One region of the Saccharococcus thermophilus genome, then DNA from elsewhere that is predicted to be linked to it. Evidence: riboswitches for the same ligand, from Rfam matches in the RefSeq annotation. Region 1 holds a riboswitch; the other holds the start of a gene.
What was found. A riboswitch is a leader RNA that binds a small molecule or an ion and turns the genes downstream of it on or off. The one in region 1 is predicted to bind thiamine pyrophosphate.
Positions count from the first base shown of each region.

Region 1 (7,385 bases):
ATCTTTTTGCACGCGCTCAATTTCGCGCTGTCCACATGGTATGCGTTTTGGTTTTATAAAGGTTGGGCCCCGCTGACGGAACGGTTTGATTTGTTGGATAAATTCAATTTTGCCCGCTATCATTTTTTGCGGCCGATGGTCATTTACGTGTTGTTTGCTATTTCGCTCAAAATTTTATGGCAGCAAGGACAAGCGTGGAAAAAGCTATGTTTCGCCGCTATCGCTGCTCAGTTAGTGGTGCTCACTGCATTTAATGAAGAAATTGTCTATCGCCATAAGCCGTCGTTTCGCGAGTTTTATGCGGAAAAGCAGTTTCAAGAAATGAAAGAGTATATTGGACGGCCTGTTCATACATACCGCGTCGCCAGCATTGGCATTCATCCGGCGATTGCGCAATATAACGGGTTTTACACGCTCGATACGTATAACAATTTTTATCCGCTCTCCTATAAACATAAGTTCCGTCAAATCATTGCCAACGAACTCGCGAAAAACAAAAAGCTGCGCGAATACTTCGATGAATGGGGCGGACGCTGCTATATTTTTGTCGATGAGCTGGGCAAACATTATATGTTTAAAAAGGATTCCAAGCGAACGATTAAACATTTAGAGCTCAATGCCGCTGTATTCTATCAAATGGGCGGCCGCTATATTTTCTCAGCGTTGCCGATTGAAAACGCAAAACAAAATCAGCTGACGCTTGAAAAAGTGTTTCATTCAAAAGAATCGGCATGGACAATTTATTTGTACAAGGTGATACCGTAAGGAGGGATAACATTGAACGAACCAACGCTTACGATTGTCGTGCCGTGTTATAACGAAGAGGAAGCATTGCCGGAAACGATCCGCCAGCTCCGCGCGCTGCGGGAGGCGCTTGTTGCGGAAAAGCTGATTTCCGCTGACAGCACGCTTCTTTTTGTCGATGATGGGAGCCGTGATGCGACATGGGACATTATTTACAAGGCAAGTTTGCGCTATCTGGAAGTAAAGGGGCTGAAACTGGCGCACAATGCCGGCCATCAAAATGCGCTGCTGGCCGGAATGTTTGCCGCGAAAACGCGTTCGGACTGCATCGTTTCGATTGATGCCGATTTGCAGGATGATATTGCGGTCATTCGCGATTTCGTCCAAAAATTCCAAGAAGGCTATGAAATTGTGTATGGGGTGCGCAAGCGGCGCGATGCCGATACGTTTTTTAAACGCCATACGGCGCAAGGCTTTTACAAATTAATGAAAGCGATGGGGGTCGATCTCGTCTATAATCACGCTGATTACCGTTTAATGAGCCGGCGCGTGGTCGAAGCGCTCGAGCGGTTTGAAGAAGTGAACCTGTTTTTGCGCGGCATCGTTCCTTTGCTTGGTTTTCGTTCGACAACGGTATACTATGATCGAAAAGAACGGCTGGCCGGAACGACAAAGTATCCGCTGAAGAAAATGATTGCCTTTGCCCTTGATGGAATTACGTCGTTCAGCATCACGCCGATCCGCATGATTTCGCTTCTCGGTTTTGTATCTTTTTTCGTCAGCGTATTATTTGGCATCTATTTTCTTGTATTAAAATTTACCGGCTATACGCAAACGGGATGGACGTCGCTCATTACCTCGATTTGGCTGCTCGGCGGCCTGCAGCTGATCGCGCTTGGCTTAATTGGCGAATATATTGGAAAGATTTATAAAGAAACGAAACGGCGGCCCCGCTATATCATCGATTTAGATTTATTTAATCTGCCGCTGCCGCAATCGCGGCATTCCTCTCCTGCGTTGCACGAAAAGACAGTGATGGCGGAATTGCCGCAACATCGTTCGTAATTTTTTTCTTGCAATACGGAAGCGGAAAGAGTAGACTTTTTGGTGAACAACGATATAACAATACGGGAGCTTGCGGAAGCAGGCTGAGAGTACGGCTATATTCCGCCGTTGACCGTTTGAACCTGTTTGGGTAATGCCAGCGCAGGGAAAGTGAGAATATGGGGCTGAAAAACACTTTGCTTGCGCGCAAAGTGTTTTTTATTTTGCCAAAAGGAGAGGATGGGAATGGTCAATAATCAAGAAGTGGCGAGCGTATTGCAAAAGGTGAGACAAGCCAATCCGCTTGTACATAACATCACCAATGTCGTTGTCACGAATTTTACGGCCAACGGCTTGCTTGCGTTAGGTGCTTCACCGGTGATGGCCTATGCGAAAGAAGAAGTGGCCGATATGGCAAAAATTGCAGGGGCGCTCGTCTTAAATATCGGAACATTAAATCCAACAGAAGTGGAAGCGATGATCATTGCCGGAAAAGAGGCAAACGAAGCTGGCGTTCCGGTTATTTTCGATCCGGTTGGCGCCGGGGCGACGCCGTATCGCACGGAGACGGCGCGAAACATTGCGGGCGCGGTCCAAGTGTCTGTCATTCGCGGCAATGCGGCGGAAATTGCGAATACAATCGGCGAAGCGTGGGCCATTAAAGGCGTCGATGCGGGAGAAGGGAGCGGAGATGTCGTATCGTTGGCGAAAAATGCGGCGAAGCGGCTGAAAACAGTAGTTGCCATTACAGGAAAAGAGGATGTTGTAACCGATGGAAATACAACGTATATCATCCGTAACGGACATCCGATATTAACGAAAGTAACCGGTACGGGCTGCTTATTGACCTCTGTCATTGGCGCTTTTGCGGCTGTAGAGCGGGATGTGTTAAAAGCGGCAGCGGCGGCGCTTGTCAGCTATGGAGTTGCCGCAGAAATGGCTGCGAAAAAAGCAGGAGAACAAGGACCTGGCAGCTTTCAAATCGCCTTTTTAGACGCGCTTTCCCGCGTAGGAGCGGATGAGATCCACCAATACGGCCGCATTGAACAAGGAGAATGAAGGGAGAGAAAACAATGGTATATAAAGCGTTAACGATTGCCGGTTCTGACAGCGGCGGCGGCGCCGGAATCCAGGCCGATTTAAAAACATTTCAAGAATTAGGCGTATTTGGCATGTCCGCCCTCACCGCGGTGACGGCGCAAAATACACTTGGGGTGCAAGGGGTGTACCCATTGTCGCCGGAAGCGGTCGCAAAGCAAATCGAATCGGTCGCGACGGATTTAGGAGCAGATGCGGTAAAAACGGGAATGCTGTTTAGCGCCGAAATTATTGAAGCGGTCGCCGCGAAAGTGAAACAGTTTGGCTGGACTTGTCTCGTTGTCGACCCGGTCATGATCGCAAAAGGCGGTGCACCACTGCTTCAAGAAGAGGCGGTAAATGCGCTGAAGACGTATTTGCTGCCGCTTGCGATGGTCGTTACCCCAAACATTCCAGAAGCGGAAGCATTAACCGGCCTTACGATTCGAACGATGGAAGATCGCAAAGAAGCGGCGAAACGTCTGCATGAACTAGGAGTGAAGCATGTCGTGATTAAAGGCGGTCACGACGATGATGGGGAAGAAACGGTCGATGTATTATATGACGGCAGTGAATTTTTCTATTTCACAAGCAAGCGCATCGATACAAAACATACGCACGGAACGGGCTGCACGTTTGCCGCGGCGATCACGGCCGAGCTCGCAAAAGGAAAAACGGTTCAAGAAGCAGTACAGACAGCGAAATCGTTTATCCAAGCGGCCATTGAGCATACGCTAGGCATCGGTCATGGTCACGGTCCGACGAACCATTGGGCGTACCGGGAAAAGGCGGCGCGGTAGGTGAGTGGAAAATGACGCGAATAGCAAGTGATACAATGAGAGAACAATTGAAAGTATATTTTATTATGGGAAGCGTAAACTGTGCAAAACCTCCGGCAGAAGTATTAGCGGAAGCGATTGCCGGCGGCATTACGCTGTTTCAGTTCCGCGAAAAAGGAAGCGGCGCGCTCGTTGGCGAACAAAAATATGAGCTCGCCAAGCAATTGCAGCACATTTGCCGGGAGCATGGCATTCCGTTTATCGTGAATGACGATGTCGAACTAGCCCTTGCGCTCGACGCCGATGGAGTGCATATTGGGCAGGAGGACGAAGACGCGCGCATCGTCCGCGCCAAAATTGGCGACAAAATTCTTGGCGTGTCGGCACATAATTTGGAAGAAGCGCGAGCGGCGATGGACGCCGGTGCCGATTATATCGGAGTCGGACCAATTTATCCAACAAAATCGAAAGAAGATGCGAAAAAAGCGCAAGGTCCGGAGATTATCCGTTTGCTGCGCCGCCATGGCATCGCCATTCCGCTGGTCGCCATTGGGGGCGTTACGGCGGACAATGCCGGCGAGGTTATCGCGGCAGGGGCGGATGGTGTTTCTGTGATCAGCGCCATCGCTTCTGCTTCGTCTCCGGAGACGGCTGCCAGACAGCTGGTTCGGGCGGTGCAATCCAGCAAAAAAGGTGCCTAAAAGTATGGGCACCTTTTTTGCTTGACTAAGAAACCGCTTGTTTTCTTTTCGGCAAACGCAGCTCTAAAAGCGGGCGCATAATTTGTACGATCGGCTTGCTTCCAAGAAAGAGAATAATGAGAACCGACAATCCTAACAGCAGCGGGTAGCCGTGAATGTTCATGATAAAATCCGGAAACTTTGTTTCATGCAAATATTTTAAAATAAACCCGTGCAAAACATAAATATAAAACGTTCTTGTCCCGAATACGGAAAACGAATAACGCTGGTTTGGGACCAGGGCGAGAAAACTGATCATCATCAGTGTGCTTGCCCCATAAATTGTTAGACGTCCGACAACACCGTCTTCTTCCGGAACGCCAAGCGCATCGTACGATTTAGAGCCGTACAGCCATTCCTGCGGCAAATCTGGAAAACCAAAATGAATCAAAACAAACATCGCGATGAGCGCAACAATGGAAAATAAGCGGATTCGCCATGTAAATAAGCGCTTGATCTCGCTTTTTTCGAGGAAAAATCCCAGCAAAAAGAATGGGAAAAACGTAAATGTACGCGATAGGCTCAGCCATTTTTCCGCATCAAGCATCCCGGCTCCGACCCCTAAAAGAAGGGCGAGTGACAGCGATATCGACTTTGGTATTTTAGAGAACACGAATAATAATATGTTCCAGCTGAACAGGCTGATTAAAAACCATAAACTCCAGTGAGGGGTCAATAAATTAAACTCAAGCGAATCTTCTTTATATAAAAAAATAATAAACAGAGTAAAGCAGCTGAAAAATCAAATATGGGACAAGTAGCTTTTTTGTAATTTTTTTGAAATATCCTTGCTCGCGGATTTTTTTCGCAAAATAGCCGGAAATCAAGATAAACGCCGGCATGTGAAAAAAGAAGATCCAGATATATAAACTATGTACCCATAGCACATTATCAATATACGGGCGGAGAAAGTGGCCAAACACGACGAGGAGCATTAATACGCATTTTGCGTTGTCAAAGTAATAATCGCGCTCGCTCATAGTGTCTTCCTCCTTTCTTATTTATACCACTTCGAATGATACTTTTTCTTTTTTGAGGGGTCAATAGTATATCAATTTTTGGAAAGGTGTGACATTTTGATGATATATAGGGAAGAAGAACGCGAAACGACCGATATGACCCAGTTATTAGAAGTAATTAACGCGAAAGGGGACGAAGGAGAACTTGAACCAATTACATGTAATGACGAATTGTTTTGGAAAGGAGTACGTGCGTTAGCGGAAGATAGCGCCAAAGCGGACGAAGAAGGGAGGGAATATCGTAATGGAAGTCATACGCGCCAAACAAATCGCTGAATCGGGAAAAATCGTGCCAGTCACATACGAGGGGCAGCAGGTAATGATTCAACACGTGGATGAAGAACGGGAAATGGCACGTATTTATATAAAAAATCGTCCAGAGAGTGAAATGGAAGTACCCGTTCGTCTTCTGCAAGAAGAATAGTCGTATCGAAAATGGCGCTTTCCGTTTTGGTATGGTATAATAATAGAAAAATGAATAAACATATGGAGTGAATCACATGAACATCGGGTTTGGAGAAATTGCTCTGATCGTTTTCTTCGCGTTGTTAATTTTTGGTCCAAAAAAATTGCCGGAATTAGGACAAGCGGTCGGAAAAACGTTGCGTGAATTTAAAAATGCAGCAAATGGAATGATCGATGATGAAAAGCAAAAAGAACAAAAGTAAGGACTTGGTCATACATACCAAGTCCTTATTTTTGTTCAAAATCGCATTCATGTAATGGAACGATTTTTGTTTTTTTCACAAACTTATACCCAAGCCAGACGATAATAAAGAGCGGTAGGCCAATATACGAAACAAGAACCCCGTACCAGTCAATCTTTCCGCCAATAAATGCTGGATAGTTTTGACCTAAAATAACAATAGTGCAAACAATGAACGCAAAAATAGGACCGAACGGGAACCATTTCGCTTTATACGGTAAATCATCGAGACTTTTCCCTTGAGCAATGTACGCTTTACGGAATCGATAATGGCTAATAGCAATACCTAGCCATGCAATAAATCCCGACATTCCGGAAGCGTTCAATAACCATGTATAAACGACACCGTCGCCAAAGAAAGAAGCTAAAAAGGCAAGCGTTCCTATTGATGAAGTGACAATAAGCGCATTCACCGGAACTCCACGTTTATCCAATTTCGCTAAAAATTTTGGTGCTTTCCCTTCACGGGCTAAATCCCAAAGCATGCGGGTTGATGCGTACATCCCAGAGTTACCTGCCGATAATACAGCAGTTAAAATGACAGCGTTTATTACGGAAGCGGCAAAGGCGATTCCAGCTTTATCGAATACAAGTGTAAACGGGCTAACCGTGACATCGTCATTAGCAAGCTTTCCATCTGTATAAGGAATTAGCAAGCCGATTGCCAAAATAGCTAATACATAGAATAGCAAAATGCGCCAAAACACGCTACGAATGGCGCGGGGAATGCTGTGTTCCGGATTTTCTGTTTCGCCAGCAGCAACTCCCAATAATTCCGTTCCTTGAAAGGAAAATCCCGCCGCCATAAAGATTCCTAACATAGCCATAAAACCGCCATGAAACGGGGCATCTCCAATGGTAAAGTTTTTGAAGCCAACCGCTTCACCACCCATGATTCCGAGAATCATCAGGAAGCTGACAATTAAAAATACGATAACCGTTACCACTTTAATAAGGGAAAACCAATATTCCGCCTCTCCAAATCCCTTTACGGATAAATAATTTAAAAGAAACATAATGACTAAGCAAAGCGCGCTCCATAAAAGCGACGGACTATGTGGAAACCAAAATTTCATAATCATCGTGACGGCTGATAGTTCCGCTGCAATTGTAATCGCCCAGTTGTACCAATAATTCCATCCTAATGCAAATCCTAACGCAGGATCAACGAATTTTGTCGCATACGTGCTAAAAGATCCAGAAACAGGCATGTACGCAGCCATTTCCGCAAGGCTTGTCATTAAAAAGTACACCATAACGCCAACAGCGATATATG
Region 1 covers NZ_JAASRS010000001.1:1,408,733-1,416,117, reverse strand. The annotation lists gene BDD39_RS07320 (DUF6044 family protein) at 1-765, shown strand, start outside; gene BDD39_RS07315 (glycosyltransferase family 2 protein) at 778-1,809, shown strand; TPP riboswitch at 1,862-1,975, shown strand; gene thiM (hydroxyethylthiazole kinase) at 2,035-2,847, shown strand; gene thiD (bifunctional hydroxymethylpyrimidine kinase/phosphomethylpyrimidine kinase) at 2,862-3,665, shown strand; gene thiE (thiamine phosphate synthase) at 3,677-4,345, shown strand; partial or broken gene BDD39_RS07295 (acyltransferase family protein) at 4,371-5,364, opposite strand; gene BDD39_RS07290 (hypothetical protein) at 5,464-5,679, shown strand; gene BDD39_RS07285 (H-type small acid-soluble spore protein) at 5,648-5,827, shown strand; gene BDD39_RS07280 (twin-arginine translocase TatA/TatE family subunit) at 5,904-6,071, shown strand; gene BDD39_RS07275 (amino acid permease) at 6,097-7,385, opposite strand, start outside.

Region 2 (7,385 bases), 1.4 Mb from region 1:
TTTTACGGCTTTGGTTTCGGCACGGTGCAGCCGGCGCTGCAGGCGTGGTCGGTAGAACGGGCGCCGAAACACCGCAAAGGAATGGCCAATGCGACTTTCTTCTCCTTTTTTGATTTAGGAGTGGGAGTCGGTGCGATGGTATTCGGCCAAATCGGCCATTTGCTCGGATATCGCAGCATTTATCTCACCGCGGCGCTGTCGGTTTTTATGTCCCTCCTTTTTTATTTATTTGTTTTGAAAAAGGAGAAAACGGCTGTGTACGGACAGCGTTGATCAAGAAAAAACGCTTAGGTGATTTTCCCTAAGCGTTTTTTCTTATCTGCGCGAATGCACTTCATAAATCGCAAATTTTAAATAGTCGCCCTCATCGGCGGCGAGCAGCTTCGGATGGTCGTAGCCGGCGCCGTTCCAGTATACTTGCCGTAAAATTTTCTTCGCGTCAAACGCCGCTTCGGCGACCATCTCTTCGAACATATGAGGGCGGACGTGATACGAGCAGCTCGATGTAACGAAAAAGCCGCCGTCTTTGACAAGTTTTAAACCGTTTAAGTTAATGTCTTTGTAGCCGCGCAGCGCCTTCGGGACCGCGTGCGCCGATTTGGCGAACGCCGGCGGATCGATGATGACCACATCCCATTGTTTTCCGTCGCGAACCGCTTCACGCAAATAGTCAAAGGCGTTAGCGACAACAAATTCGACGTTCGTAAAGCCGTTTAAGGCCGCGTTGCGTTTCGCTGTTTCAATCGCGTGTTCGGAAATATCGACCGCGGTGACGTGTTTTGCTCCGTATAAGCAGGCGTTCAGCATAAACGAACCGATATGGGTAAAGCAGTCGAGCACCGTCGTGTTGCTGTCAATGAGCGGTTTAATTGCCGCGCGATTTTGTCTTTGGTCGAAGAAAAATCCTGTTTTTTGCCCATTTTCAATATCGACGATATATTTGACGCCGTTCTCTTCAATCAGCACTTCCGTTTCCGCTTCACCGTACCAAAAGCCTTTTTCCTGCTTGAGTCCCTCGAGTTCGCGGACGTACACGTCATTGCGCAAATAAATAGCCCGCGGCTGAAACACTTCCAGTAAGCCGCGCAAAATCCAGTCTTTGCGTTTTTCCATGCCGAGGGAAAGAATTTGCACAACAAGCACGTCTTCGTACTTGTCGACGATCAACCCCGGCAAAAAGTCTGCTTCTCCGTAAATAGCGCGGCATGAGCGGACGCCAGGAATCATTCGTTCGCGATATGCCCATGCTTGACGGATGCGCTCAATAAAAAATTGCTCATTTAACTCATCCTCGGGATTTTGTGTCAACACGCGCACAATCATTTGCGATTTCGGGTTAATATAGCCTTTGGCTAAAAAGTAGTGTTGATGATTGTATACATCGACGAAATCTCCCGGTTCAAAATCACCTTCAATATGATCGACTTCGCTTTGAAAAATCCATGGATGCCCTTGCTCAAGCCGTTTTTTCCGGTTTCGCTTTAAAAATACTTTTGCCACATTCTCCACTCCAATATGATGTAGTCATTTGCGTTTTTAATGATACCGAATTGTGGGCAAAGACGCAATGAAGACAACGTTTGCCGGCATTTGGCAAGATTATTTTTGGAGATATCGAATACGGCAATGATTGGGGGATAGGAAAAAAGGGTTGACAATGCTTTTCCTCGTGATATGATAAACTCAAACAAGAAAATTTCATAACGGACGCATCCACTAGGGGGGCCTTTAGAAAGGCTGAGATCAAAGTGTGCCTTTGAGACCCTTAGGACCTGATCTGGGTAATACCAGCGTAGGGAAGTGGAGCAGCGCAGTCGCGGATCGATATTTTGCTGTAGTTTTGCCGGCTCGTATGCAACGCCACTTTCTTTACGCTCTTGTAAAGGAAGTGGCGTTTATTTTTTTTGGAAAAGAGGGGGAGAAGAGGATGTCATTTACAAAAGAAGTGAGGAAAAAGGCGGACCCGATCTGGCAGGCAAGTTTTCATCACCCGTTTGTAAAGGAATTGGGAGAAGGGACGCTGGATTTAACCCGTTTCCGCTATTATGTGATGCAAGATGCTTATTATTTGCGCCATTTTGCGAGAGTGCAAGCGATTGGGGCAGCGAAGTCTACGGATCTAGCGACAACTGCAAGGCTGGCGCATCATGCGCAAAGCACATGCGAAGCGGAATTGTCGCTGCATGAGACATTTGCCGAACTGCTCGGCATTACCGAAGAAGAAAAAGCGGCCTTTATCCCGGCGCCGACCGCCTACGCCTACACGTCCCATATGTATCGAGCGGCGTATGAAGGGCATTTAGGCGATGTCATTGCCGCGATTTTGCCGTGCTACTGGCTTTATTATGAGATTGGCGAAAGATTAAAAGATTGCAAGCCAGCTGAGCCGATTTATCAAAAATGGATTGGTACGTATAGTTCGGATTGGTTTCGCAGTTTAGTAGAAGAGCAAATCGCCCGTTTGGATGCGATCGCCGAAGCGGTCACGGAAGCGGATCGCAAACGGATGGAGCAGCATTTTCTTATCAGCAGTGAGTATGAGTACGAATTTTGGGAAATGGCTTATCGTTTAGAAACATGGCCATCGGCAAGAAAGGAGATTCAAGCGTATGTCCACAACAACTAAAGGATTGAAACTCGCTGATATTTTAACAACGATTGTGATTGCGGTGGTATTCGGCATCATTTATAAAGTTTGGGGACCGCTGTATGACTTTGTGAAAGTGTTTGGTTTTCATCTTGATCAATTGATTTATGGCATGTGGTTTATCGCCGCGTCAGTGGCTTATTTGCTCATTCGCAAGCCAGGCGTTGCGCTTTTAGCGGAAATTGCCGCTTCTTCCGGTGAATTGATCATGGGATCGGAATGGGGGCTTGAAGTGCTTATTTACGGAGTAATTCAAGGACTGTTGGCGGAAGTGGTGTTTGCGGCATTTCGCTATAAAAGATTTGACGTATTGGTGGTGTCGCTTGGAGCGATTGGCGCGACCATCGGCTCGCTAGTGATGGATTTTTACAAAGGATACATTGGGGCGTTGGCACCTTGGAATATGGCGCTATTCTTGATTGCCCGCTTTGTCGGCGCGGTGGTGATTTCCGGATTTTTCGCCGTTTCGCTAGTAAAAGCGTTAGAAAAAACGGGGGTCACGCAAATGTTGCGCCCGGCTTCGAAAGATGATTATGATGCGCTCGATCGCTGAAAAAGGTGGCGGTGAAGCGATGAAACCGATCGTTGCTGTAGAGCGGCTCCGCTTAAAATTTCCAGGCAAAGATACGCTGTTATTTAAAGATTTGTCACTTACCATTTACGAGGGAGAAAAGGTATTACTGCTTGGTCCTTCCGGATGCGGCAAATCGACGTTATTGCAAGTGTTGTCTGGATTGATTCCGCATTCGATCGACGTGCCGATGAAAGCGGAGCGCCTGCAGCTTCCAGCAAACTGGGGATATGTGTTTCAGGATCCGGATGCGCAGTTTTGCATGCCGTTTGCGGATGAGGAAATTGCTTTTGCTCTTGAAAACATCGGCGTGCCGCGAAGCGAGATGCACCATCGAATCCAAACGCTGTTAGAAAAAGTCGGGCTGTTTATTGAGCCACATACCGATATTCACACGCTATCAGGTGGGATGAAACAACGGCTGGCGCTGGCGTCCGTATTGGCATTGGAGCCGGATGTGCTGTTTTTGGATGAGCCGACGGCGATGATCGATGAGGAAGGAACAAAAGAGATTTGGCAGACGGTGAAACGAATCGCTAAAGAGAAAACGGTCATTATTGTTGAGCACAAAATCGATCATGTGATCGATTTTGTGGACCGCATCGTTTTATTTAACGATGACGGAGAAATTATCGCCGATGACAAGGCACAAACAGTGTTTGCCAACTATAAAGACATCATCGCTTCTCAAGGAATTTGGTATCCGGGCGTATGGGAGGAATATATGGTAAAGCGGCAGCGCCGGAAAACGGAAAGCAGCGGGGAGAAAAGGATATATCTCCGCCAATTTCAAGGTTATCGCTCCAATGAGGTGAAAATCCGTGTGGAAGAAGCGACCGTGCATGCAGGGGAATGGATTGCTGTCACGGGCAAAAATGGCGCCGGAAAAAGCACGCTCTTGCATGCACTCATGAAATTGATTCGCACCGATGGAACGTATGAGCTGTATGGCAAAGACAGCAAGCAGCTTAAACAGCTGCACCGTTTGCTTGCCTTTGTCTTTCAAAATCCGGAATTTCAGTTTGTCACTAATTCCGTACGCGAAGAGCTTGCTTATTCGCTTCGTTTGGAAAAACGGAAAGAGGAAGAGATTGCCGAAACGGTGGAAGGGCTGCTGCGGCAATTTCATCTTTATGAGCAGCAAGACCAGCATCCATACCAGCTTTCCATGGGACAAAAACGCCGTTTAAGCGTCGCTGCTTCGATTGTAAGCGGACAGCAAATTTTTCTTCTTGATGAACCGACGTTTGGACAGGATGCGAAAAATACGTTTGCGCTTCTCGAATTGCTAGAGTCGTATCGCAGACAAGGGACAACCATCATTATGGTCACCCATGACGAAAACATTGTGAAGCATTTTGCCACAAGAAGATGGGTGATTGAAGACGGACGACTGGTAAAAGAGGAATGGATTCCGTCGCATTCATCGACAACGGCCGCGCTGCTCGTGTAGGGGGAACAGCTGATGAAGTGGAATATTGTTTATCGGGAAACATGGCTGCATCATACGAACCCAACTTTAAAATTGATCGTGCTCGTGTTTCTTTTTATTGCCGTATTGTTCGTTCATAATCCAAACGTGCTAATTAATTTTTCGCTTGCGCTTTTATTGCTGTTTATGCTGTATACCGGCTACCCATGGAAGTTTTTGCTGCTATTGTTTTTGCCGTTTTTTCTGATCTTTGTTTCGACCGCTTCTTCCATGATGATGTTTGGCGAAGGAACGAAAACATGGTTTCGTTGGGGACTGATCCATGTGACGGAAGAAAGCTTTTTGCGTGGCGTGCATCTAGGCTTCCGCGCGCTTTCCTTCGCTCTCCTTGGCCTTTTATTTTCCTTAACGACGAGGCCGGTCCGTTTGTTTTATTCGCTGATGCAGCAGCTAAAATTAAAGCCGAAATACGCCTATAGCTTTTTGGCGGCCGTGCGCTTGCTTCCGATTATGCTCGAGGAGTTTCAGACCGTGCATAATGCGTTAAAAGTGCGGGGAACGGCGAGCCACGGATGGATGGAAAAAATAAAGCGCTATGCCATTCCGCTCCTGTCGCAAAGCATCCGCCGCGCTCAGCGCATCGCGGTCGCGATGGAAGCGAAGCGTTTTTCTAGCAGTACAAAGCGGACGTTTTACTATGAAATCGGTTTTAGCAAGTATGATATCGCGCTTGTCGCTCTATTCGCCTTGGTAGCGGCAGCGGCTTATTACACCGGCGTGCATTACCCATATATTCCAGTTACCGATGTACGCTAGAAAGCAAGGGATGACAATGACCAAACAACTTCATCTCATTTCGACGGGAAAACAGCCTGTCGAACAGTTTGCATCCATTTGCGCCCACGTTCATCCGTATGTCGATGCGATTCATGTGCGGGAAAAAAGGAAAACGGCGCGCGAGGTTTCTGCGTTTGTTGCCGCTCTCATCGGCAATGGAGTGCCGCCGCAGAAAATCATCATCAATGACCGCGTCGATGTGGCGGTCGTGTATGGGGTAAAAGGGGTGCAGCTTGCGTACCACAGCTTATCCGTCAGCCAAGTAAAGCGCCATTTTCCTCGACTGGCTGTCGGCTGCTCGGTCCATTCGCTTGACGAGGCCAAGGAAGCAGCGAAAAGCGGCGCGGATTTTTGCATCTATGGCCATATTTTTCTGACCACGAGCAAATCAGGGATGGCGCCGCGCGGGGTCGACTCGCTGCAAGCTATCGTTGCCAGTGTAAACATTCCCGTCATTGCGATCGGCGGCATTCATGCGGGGAATGCGGCGCAAGTGCTGCAGGCGGGTGCCGATGGGATCGCGGTGATGTCGGCGGTGTTTTTGGCGCGAGATCCTGTTGCGGAAGCAAAGAAGCTCGCTCATATAGTCAAACAAACATGGCCAATGAATGGGGGAGAGGAATGTTGATAGAACGTCATGATTACGATGTATTAGTGGTTGGCGGCGGAATTATCGGCGCATCGATTGCGTTTCAACTGGCAAAACGCCGATTTCGTGTCGGCGTGCTCGAAAAAGAGAGGATAGCAAGCCAGGCGTCCAGCGCAGCGGCGGGAATGCTTGGAGCACAGTCGGAATTTTCCGAAGAGAGCCCGCTAATTCCGCTCGCGCTAAAAAGCCGGGCGCTCGTTCCGGCGCTTGCCGAAGAATTAAAAGAACTGACTGGCATCGATATTGGGCTTGTCGAAAAAGGGATGCTGAAAGTGGCGGTGACCGAAGAAGAAGCCGCCGCGCTTCGCCGCCATTACGAATTTTGGCGGCAGAAGGATGATCGGCTGCGCTGGCTCTCGGCAGATGAGATGAGGGAAATCGAGCCGCATGTTTCCCACGGTCTTGCGGCAGCGATGTATATTCCCAAAGACGGACAAGTAAGCGCTCCCGATTTTGCGCTTGCGTTGGCGAACGCTTCGATGACCTATGGGGCAAAGTGGCATGAGTACACCGAGGTGATGCGTTTAGGAAAGCTAGGCGATTCGTATGTAATCGAGACGAATCGCGGAACGTTTGCCGCGGATGTTGTCATCATCGCATCAGGGGCATGGTCTTCGCTGCTTCTTGAACAAACGGGTCTTTCTCTTGCGATGTATCCAGTCAAAGGGGAATGCCTGTTTGTGAAAACGGAAACGTCGATCCTTCAAACGACTGTATTTGCCAAGAACGGTTGCTATATTGTGCCGAAGCGCGGAAACCGGCTGCTCATTGGGGCGACTTCGACGCCGCACACGTTTGACCGGAAAGTATCGGTCCAAGGAATGATGAGTCTGCTCGATCGCGCATGCCGTCTTCTTCCGGAGCTGGAAAAGGAGGAATGGGAAAGGGCATGGAGCGGCATCCGGCCGCAAACGGGCGATGGTCTGCCGTACATAGGAGAACATCCTCATTATCCGCGCGTTTGGGTGGCGACCGGCCACTACCGTAACGGCATTTTGTTAAGCCCGATTACGGGCGTATTGTTAGCGGATTTAGTGGAAGGAAAAGAAACAGATGTCGATCTTGCTCCGTTTTCGCTCACGCGACATCTGGCAAAGGTGGGGAAGGAATGAAGCTCATTATTAACGGTGAATCGATTCATGTTCCCGAGCAAGTGAAAACGGTCAGCGATTTGCTTGCTCATTTTCAATTGCACAACAAGCTGGCTGTTGTGGAAGTGAATTTAACGATTATCGAAAAAAGCCAGTAT
Region 2 covers NZ_JAASRS010000001.1:2,762,049-2,769,433, reverse strand. The annotation lists gene BDD39_RS14345 (MFS transporter) at 1-273, shown strand, start outside; gene BDD39_RS14340 (methyltransferase domain-containing protein) at 316-1,500, opposite strand; TPP riboswitch at 1,709-1,816, shown strand; gene tenA (thiaminase II) at 1,928-2,626, shown strand; gene BDD39_RS14330 (ECF transporter S component) at 2,610-3,200, shown strand; partial or broken gene BDD39_RS16800 (ABC transporter ATP-binding protein) at 3,295-3,642, shown strand; gene BDD39_RS14325 (ATP-binding cassette domain-containing protein) at 3,628-4,671, shown strand; gene BDD39_RS14320 (energy-coupling factor transporter transmembrane component T family protein) at 4,684-5,466, shown strand; gene tenI (thiazole tautomerase TenI) at 5,483-6,115, shown strand; gene thiO (glycine oxidase ThiO) at 6,109-7,248, shown strand; gene thiS (sulfur carrier protein ThiS) at 7,245-7,385, shown strand, end outside.
Region 2: it holds a riboswitch for thiamine pyrophosphate, as region 1 does, so the genes downstream of both, tenA (thiaminase II) here and thiM (hydroxyethylthiazole kinase) in region 1, are expected to answer to the same signal.